2 regions of the Psychrobacillus sp. FSL K6-4615 genome follow, and region 2 is predicted to be linked to the other one. Evidence: a T-box and tRNA genes for the amino acid it is inferred to sense, from the RefSeq annotation. Region 2 holds a T-box; the other holds one or more tRNA genes.
The links. A T-box is a leader RNA that pairs with one kind of tRNA and senses whether it is charged. The one in region 2 lies ahead of alaS (alanine--tRNA ligase), so its partner is inferred to be a tRNA-Ala.
Positions count from the first base shown of each region.

Region 1: it has a tRNA-Ala gene. The T-box ahead of alaS (alanine--tRNA ligase) is inferred to sense a tRNA for this amino acid. The anticodon was not compared.

Region 1 is NZ_JBBOYQ010000001.1:94,789-98,190, forward strand. Features, by position in the region: rRNA gene MKX53_RS00445 (23S ribosomal RNA) at 1-1,029, shown strand, start outside; rRNA gene rrf (5S ribosomal RNA) at 1,151-1,266, shown strand; tRNA gene MKX53_RS00455 (tRNA-Val) at 1,291-1,366, shown strand; tRNA gene MKX53_RS00460 (tRNA-Thr) at 1,380-1,455, shown strand; tRNA gene MKX53_RS00465 (tRNA-Lys) at 1,464-1,536, shown strand; tRNA gene MKX53_RS00470 (tRNA-Leu) at 1,565-1,649, shown strand; tRNA gene MKX53_RS00475 (tRNA-Gly) at 1,667-1,741, shown strand; tRNA gene MKX53_RS00480 (tRNA-Leu) at 1,757-1,845, shown strand; tRNA gene MKX53_RS00485 (tRNA-Arg) at 1,861-1,937, shown strand; tRNA gene MKX53_RS00490 (tRNA-Pro) at 1,943-2,019, shown strand; tRNA gene MKX53_RS00495 (tRNA-Ala) at 2,032-2,107, shown strand; rRNA gene MKX53_RS00500 (16S ribosomal RNA) at 2,294-3,402, shown strand, end outside.
Region 2 is NZ_JBBOYQ010000001.1:2,177,905-2,181,306, reverse strand. Features, by position in the region: gene recD2 (SF1B family DNA helicase RecD2) at 1-1,392, shown strand, start outside; T-box leader at 1,429-1,642, shown strand; gene alaS (alanine--tRNA ligase) at 1,876-3,402, shown strand, end outside.

The DNA.
Region 1 (3,402 bases), 2.1 Mb from region 2:
AAGCGAAGGTGCGAATTGAAGCCCCAGTAAACGGCGGCCGTAACTATAACGGTCCTAAGGTAGCGAAATTCCTTGTCGGGTAAGTTCCGACCCGCACGAAAGGCGTAACGATCTGGGCACTGTCTCAACGAGAGACTCGGTGAAATTATAGTACCTGTGAAGATGCAGGTTACCCGCGACAGGACGGAAAGACCCCGTGGAGCTTTACTATAGCTTGATATTGAATTTTGGTGCAACTTGTACAGGATAGGCAGGAGCCTTAGAGCCCGGAGCGCCAGCTTCGGAGGAGGCGTCGGTGGGATACTGCCCTGGTTGTATTGAAATTCTAACCCATACCCGTAACCCGGGTAGGAGACAGTGTCAGGCGGGTAGTTTGACTGGGGCGGTCGCCTCCTAAAGTGTAACGGAGGCGCCCAAAGGTTCCCTCAGAATGGTTGGAAATCATTCGAAGAGTGTAAAGGCAGAAGGGAGCTTGACTGCGAGACCTACAAGTCGAGCAGGGTCGAAAGACGGGCTTAGTGATCCGGTGGTTCCGCATGGAAGGGCCATCGCTCAACGGATAAAAGCTACCCCGGGGATAACAGGCTTATCTCCCCCAAGAGTCCACATCGACGGGGAGGTTTGGCACCTCGATGTCGGCTCATCGCATCCTGGGGCTGTAGTCGGTCCCAAGGGTTGGGCTGTTCGCCCATTAAAGCGGTACGCGAGCTGGGTTCAGAACGTCGTGAGACAGTTCGGTCCCTATCCGTCGTGGGCGTAGGAAATTTGAGAGGAGCTGTCCTTAGTACGAGAGGACCGGGATGGACACACCGCTGGTGTACCAGTTGTTCTGCCAAGAGCATCGCTGGGTAGCTATGTGTGGACGGGATAAGTGCTGAAAGCATCTAAGCACGAAGCCCCCCTCAAGATGAGATTTCCCATTACGCAAGTAAGTAAGATCCCTCAAAGACGATGAGGTAGATAGGTTCGGGGTGGAAGCGTGGCGACACGTGCAGCTGACGAATACTAATCGATCGAGGACTTAACCAAATTTTGTTTAACGTAACAATGTCGTTTATCCAGTTTTGAAAGAATAAAACTTTTTTAAAATAATTCTTGCATTATTCTACAGAGTTGTTATAATAAAGGGTGTCTTTCAAAAGTATTCAAGTCTAGTGACGATAGCGAAGAGGTCACACCCGTTCCCATACCGAACACGGAAGTTAAGCTCTTCAGCGCCGATGGTAGTTGGGGGTTTCCCCCTGTGAGAGTAGGACGTCGCTGGGCTTGCAATAAAATTATATATCCCATGGAGGATTAGCTCAGCTGGGAGAGCATCTGCCTTACAAGCAGAGGGTCGGCGGTTCGAGCCCGTCATCCTCCACCATATATTTACTCCTGCCGGAGTAGCTCAACTGGTAGAGCAACTGACTTGTAATCAGTAGGTTGAGGGTTCAAGTCCTTTCTCCGGCACCACTTTTTTCGAGCCATTAGCTCAGTTGGTAGAGCATCTGACTTTTAATCAGAGGGTCGTAGGTTCGAATCCTACATGGCTCATCACTTTTTATAGTGAATTATATTTTTTGCGGGTGTGGCGGAACTGGCAGACGCACTAGACTTAGGATCTAGCGCCGCAAGGCGTGGGGGTTCGACTCCCTTCACCCGCACCATTTAATTTAATAACCGAGCGGAAGTAGTTCAGTGGTAGAACACCACCTTGCCAAGGTGGGGGTCGCGAGTTCGAACCTCGTCTTCCGCTCCAAAGATTCACTAAAGTGCCGGGGTGGCGGAACTGGCAGACGCACAGGACTTAAAATCCTGCGGTAGGTGACTACCGTACCGGTTCGATTCCGGTCCTCGGCACCACTTTTTTGAAACATTGCGCTCGTAGCTCAATTGGATAGAGCACTTGACTACGAATCAAGAGGTTGCAGGTTCGAGTCCTGCCGAGCGCACCATATAACGGGAAGTAGCTCAGCTTGGTAGAGCACTTGGTTTGGGACCAAGGGGTCGCAGGTTCGAATCCTGTCTTCCCGACCAGTTATTATTTTCGGGGCCTTAGCTCAGCTGGGAGAGCGCCTGCCTTGCACGCAGGAGGTCAGCGGTTCGATCCCGCTAGGCTCCACCATGAACATTGAACATTGAAAACTGAACATGCAAAACGTTAAGAAACATAGCTTTCAACTAACTTGTTAGGATGATAGCAAAACAATTTTGGACATCATTTAATGATGATGCCAGCAAAACAAAATGAGCTTTTAAACTAGTTCTAATTTGTTTGCTTTCAATGTGCTCTGCATACTGGAAGTGAACTATTATGGAGAGTTTGATCCTGGCTCAGGACGAACGCTGGCGGCATGCCTAATACATGCAAGTCGAGCGAATGACGAAGAAGCTTGCTTCTTCTGATTTAGCGGCGGACGGGTGAGTAACACGTGGGCAACCTGCCCTGTAGATTGGGATAACTCCGGGAAACCGGGGCTAATACCGAATAATCCATTTCCTCTCATGGGGAGATGTTAAAAGACGGCATCTCGCTGTCACTACAGGATGGGCCCGCGGCGCATTAGCTAGTTGGTGAGGTAACGGCTCACCAAGGCGACGATGCGTAGCCGACCTGAGAGGGTGATCGGCCACACTGGGACTGAGACACGGCCCAGACTCCTACGGGAGGCAGCAGTAGGGAATCTTCCACAATGGACGAAAGTCTGATGGAGCAATGCCGCGTGAGTGAAGAAGGTTTTCGGATCGTAAAACTCTGTTGTGAGGGAAGAACAAGTACGAGAGTAACTGCTCGTACCTTGACGGTACCTCATTAGAAAGCCACGGCTAACTACGTGCCAGCAGCCGCGGTAATACGTAGGTGGCAAGCGTTGTCCGGAATTATTGGGCGTAAAGCGCGCGCAGGCGGTCCTTTAAGTCTGATGTGAAATCCCACGGCTCAACCGTGGAAGGTCATTGGAAACTGGGGGACTTGAGTACAGAAGAGGAAAGCGGAATTCCAAGTGTAGCGGTGAAATGCGTAGAGATTTGGAGGAACACCAGTGGCGAAGGCGGCTTTCTGGTCTGTAACTGACGCTGAGGCGCGAAAGCGTGGGGAGCAAACAGGATTAGATACCCTGGTAGTCCACGCCGTAAACGATGAGTGCTAAGTGTTAGGGGGTTTCCGCCCCTTAGTGCTGCAGCTAACGCATTAAGCACTCCGCCTGGGGAGTACGGTCGCAAGACTGAAACTCAAAGGAATTGACGGGGGCCCGCACAAGCGGTGGAGCATGTGGTTTAATTCGAAGCAACGCGAAGAACCTTACCAGGTCTTGACATCCCGCTGACCGGCCTAGAGATAGGCTTTTCCCTTCGGGGACAGCGGTGACAGGTGGTGCATGGTTGTCGTCAGCTCGTGTCGTGAGATGTTGGGTTAAGTCC
Region 2 (3,402 bases):
ATCAATGCGATTGAAACGGCATTAAATGCAAGTATGACCTTACTTACTGGAGGTCCTGGTACGGGTAAAACTACGGTAGTTCGAGGAATCGTTGAACTATATGCAGAACTACATGGACTGTCTCTGGATCCAAAAGAATGGTTGAAAGACAAGAAACCATTTCCGGTAGTATTAGCCGCTCCAACGGGTAGAGCAGCCAAGCGTCTAAGTGAATCGACAGACTTGCCAGCGATGACTATTCACCGGCTATTAGGCTTTACTGGTCAAGAGGATTCGGATGTGGAAGGAAAAGAAATCGAAGGCAAACTAATTATTATTGATGAAACTTCTATGTTAGATACATGGTTAGGACATCAGCTCTTAAAAGCAATTCCAAAAGATGCTCAAGTTATTTTTGTAGGAGACCAAGATCAACTTCCGCCAGTAGGACCAGGTCAGGTATTAAAGGATTTACTTGCCTCCAATCGAATCCCTACTGTAGAACTAAAGGATATTTATCGCCAGGCTGAAGGATCATCGATTATAGAGCTTGCTCATGAGATGAAACAAGGAACGGTTCCCGCATCCTTATTAGACAAAACAAAGGATCGTTCGTTCATTAAGGCTTCTACAGAGCAAATCCCAAAAGTAGTAGAGCAAGTACTGAAAAGTGCATTATCCAAAGGACTTTCCATTCGAGATATGCAAGTATTAGCTCCTATGTATAGAGGTCCTGCAGGTATTGACGCGCTTAATAAAATGATTCAAGAAATGGTCAACCCAAATACGGATGGAAAACGAAAAGAAATGATTTTTGGGGAAACTATTTATCGTATTGGGGATAAGGTGCTTCAACTCGTCAATCAACCAGAAAGTCATGTATTTAATGGCGATATGGGAGAAGTTATTAGTATATTTAAAGCTGCAGAAACAGTCGAGAAAAAAGAGATGCTAATTGTGTCATTTGATGGTAATGAAGTAACCTATGAAAAAAATGATTTAAATCAGCTGACACTTGCTTATTGCTGCTCCGTTCATAAGTCACAAGGTAGTGAATTTCAAACGGTTATTATGCCTATCACGAGAAGCTATATGAAAATGTTAAGACGAAATTTACTGTATACAGGAATTACGCGCGCTAAAAACTTCCTTATTCTTTGTGGGGACCCAGAAGTATTTAAGTTTGGAGTAGAGCGAACGGATGATCTTCAACGATTGACTACATTAAAAGATCGTTTAACGCATACAGAAGAAGCAGAACCCGCAGAAGAGAAAGAGTTAAAAAGTGATACTGAAACTAAAGCGAATCAAACAGATTTGACCTGTTTAACTGCAGAGAATTATCATGTAGTTGACCCTCTAATAGGGATGAATGGTGTCACTCCGTATCAATTTATGGACACAGACAATTGACACAAGCCCATTTGTTTTTTATAATCAATTGCATATAGTAAAATGTTGACGGAGAAAGTACTAATTGTTATCTGACTAGAAATGGATTCCTTGGCTGAAAGAATTCACTGACCTAACAAATAGGAAAGCTACTCCTGAGTGCAGTTAAAACCTGTCGTATGGCCGCGTTAAGGCTTCTTGAGAGACATAAGTAGAATTATCTACTGTGTAACTAGGGTGGTACCGCGAAACAATAGCTTTCGTCCCTTTTTTAGGGATGAGGGCTTTTTTTATTGTTTTGGTTTTTAGATATCACTTGTGAAGTGATTGGGAGTACTCGCGGTCGAAGATAGTTTGCTGGCGAAATGGGATTTATAAAAAAAATTATTGCTTTTAGTTTTTCGTCTCGAGCGAAAACTACCTTCTAGAGTAGCCGTCTCTTAATGTCAGCATTAAATTAAATCTTTAAAGTTTACTAATACAAATCATTAGGAGGAACTAAACATGAAACAATTAACAGGTGCTCAAATTAGACAAATGTATTTAGACTTTTTTATCGAAAAAGGACATTCCCAGGAACCATCAGCTCCACTTGTACCAATCAATGACCCGTCATTACTATGGATAAATAGTGGTGTAGCAACACTTAAAAAGTATTTTGATGGACGTGTAGTACCTGAAAATCCACGTATTACAAATGCGCAAAAGTCTATTCGTACAAATGATATTGAAAACGTTGGGAAGACAGCAAGACATCATACTTTCTTTGAAATGCTAGGCAACTTTTCTATTGGAGACTACTTTAAAAAAGAAGCGATCCAGTATGCATGGGAGTTTTTAACGGATGCAAAGTGGATGGCATTTGAACCAGAAAAATTATCTATTACGATTCATCCCGAGGACGAAGAAGCATATAATATTTGGAAGGATGAAATTGGAATTCCGGAAGAGAGACTTATTCGTTTGGAAGGGAACTTCTGGGATATTGGGGAAGGTCCAAGTGGTCCGAACTCAGAGATTTTCTATGATCGTGGAGAAAGCTATGGTAATGACCTAAACGATCCTGAATTATATCCAGGTGGAGAGAACGACCGGTATTTAGAGATTTGGAATTTAGTGTTCTCTGAATTCAATCACAATCCAGATAATACGTATACTCCTTTACCAAAACAAAATATTGATACTGGTATGGGCCTAGAGCGTATTACAAGCGTAGTACAAGATGTGCCAACAAATTTTGATACTGATTTGTTTATGCCAATTATCCGTCAAACTGAACACATTTCTGGGAAGTCATATCGTGCAAATGATGTGGATGATACGGCATTCAAAGTAATTGCTGACCATGTTCGTACAGTAGCTTTTGCTATTGGTGACGGTGCATTACCATCCAATGAAGGTAGAGGTTATGTCCTTAGAAGATTACTTCGTAGAGCAGTTCGTTTCGCAAAACAATTAGGGATTGAAAAACCATTCCTACATGAGCTCGTTCCAGTAGTTGGAGAAATTATGCAAGACTTCTACCCAGAAGTAACAGAAAAACAAGATTTCATCATGCGTGTTATGAAAAATGAAGAAGAAAGATTCCATGAAACACTTCATGACGGCCTAGCTATATTGGAAAAGGTTATCGAGGAACAGCAATCAAAAGGGGAATCTTACATCCCAGGAACGACTACTTTCACTCTATACGACACGTACGGTTTCCCAATTGAATTAACGGAAGAATATGCAGAAGAGGCGAATATGACCGTCGACCACGAAGGCTTCAAATCAGAAATGGAAGCACAACGTTCTCGAGCTCGTGCAGCACGTCAAAATATAGATTCTATGCAGGTACAGTCGGAAGTGTTTAGCAATTTACATGATGAAAGTGAATTTGTTGGATACGATACGATGAGTGTTGCTACTAAAGTTACTTCGATTGTTCGTGATCAAGTATTAGTCAAATCAGCTCATGAAGGCGAAGAAGTTAAAGTAGTATTAACGCAAACACCTTTCTACGCTGAAAGTGGCGGGCAAATTGCCGAT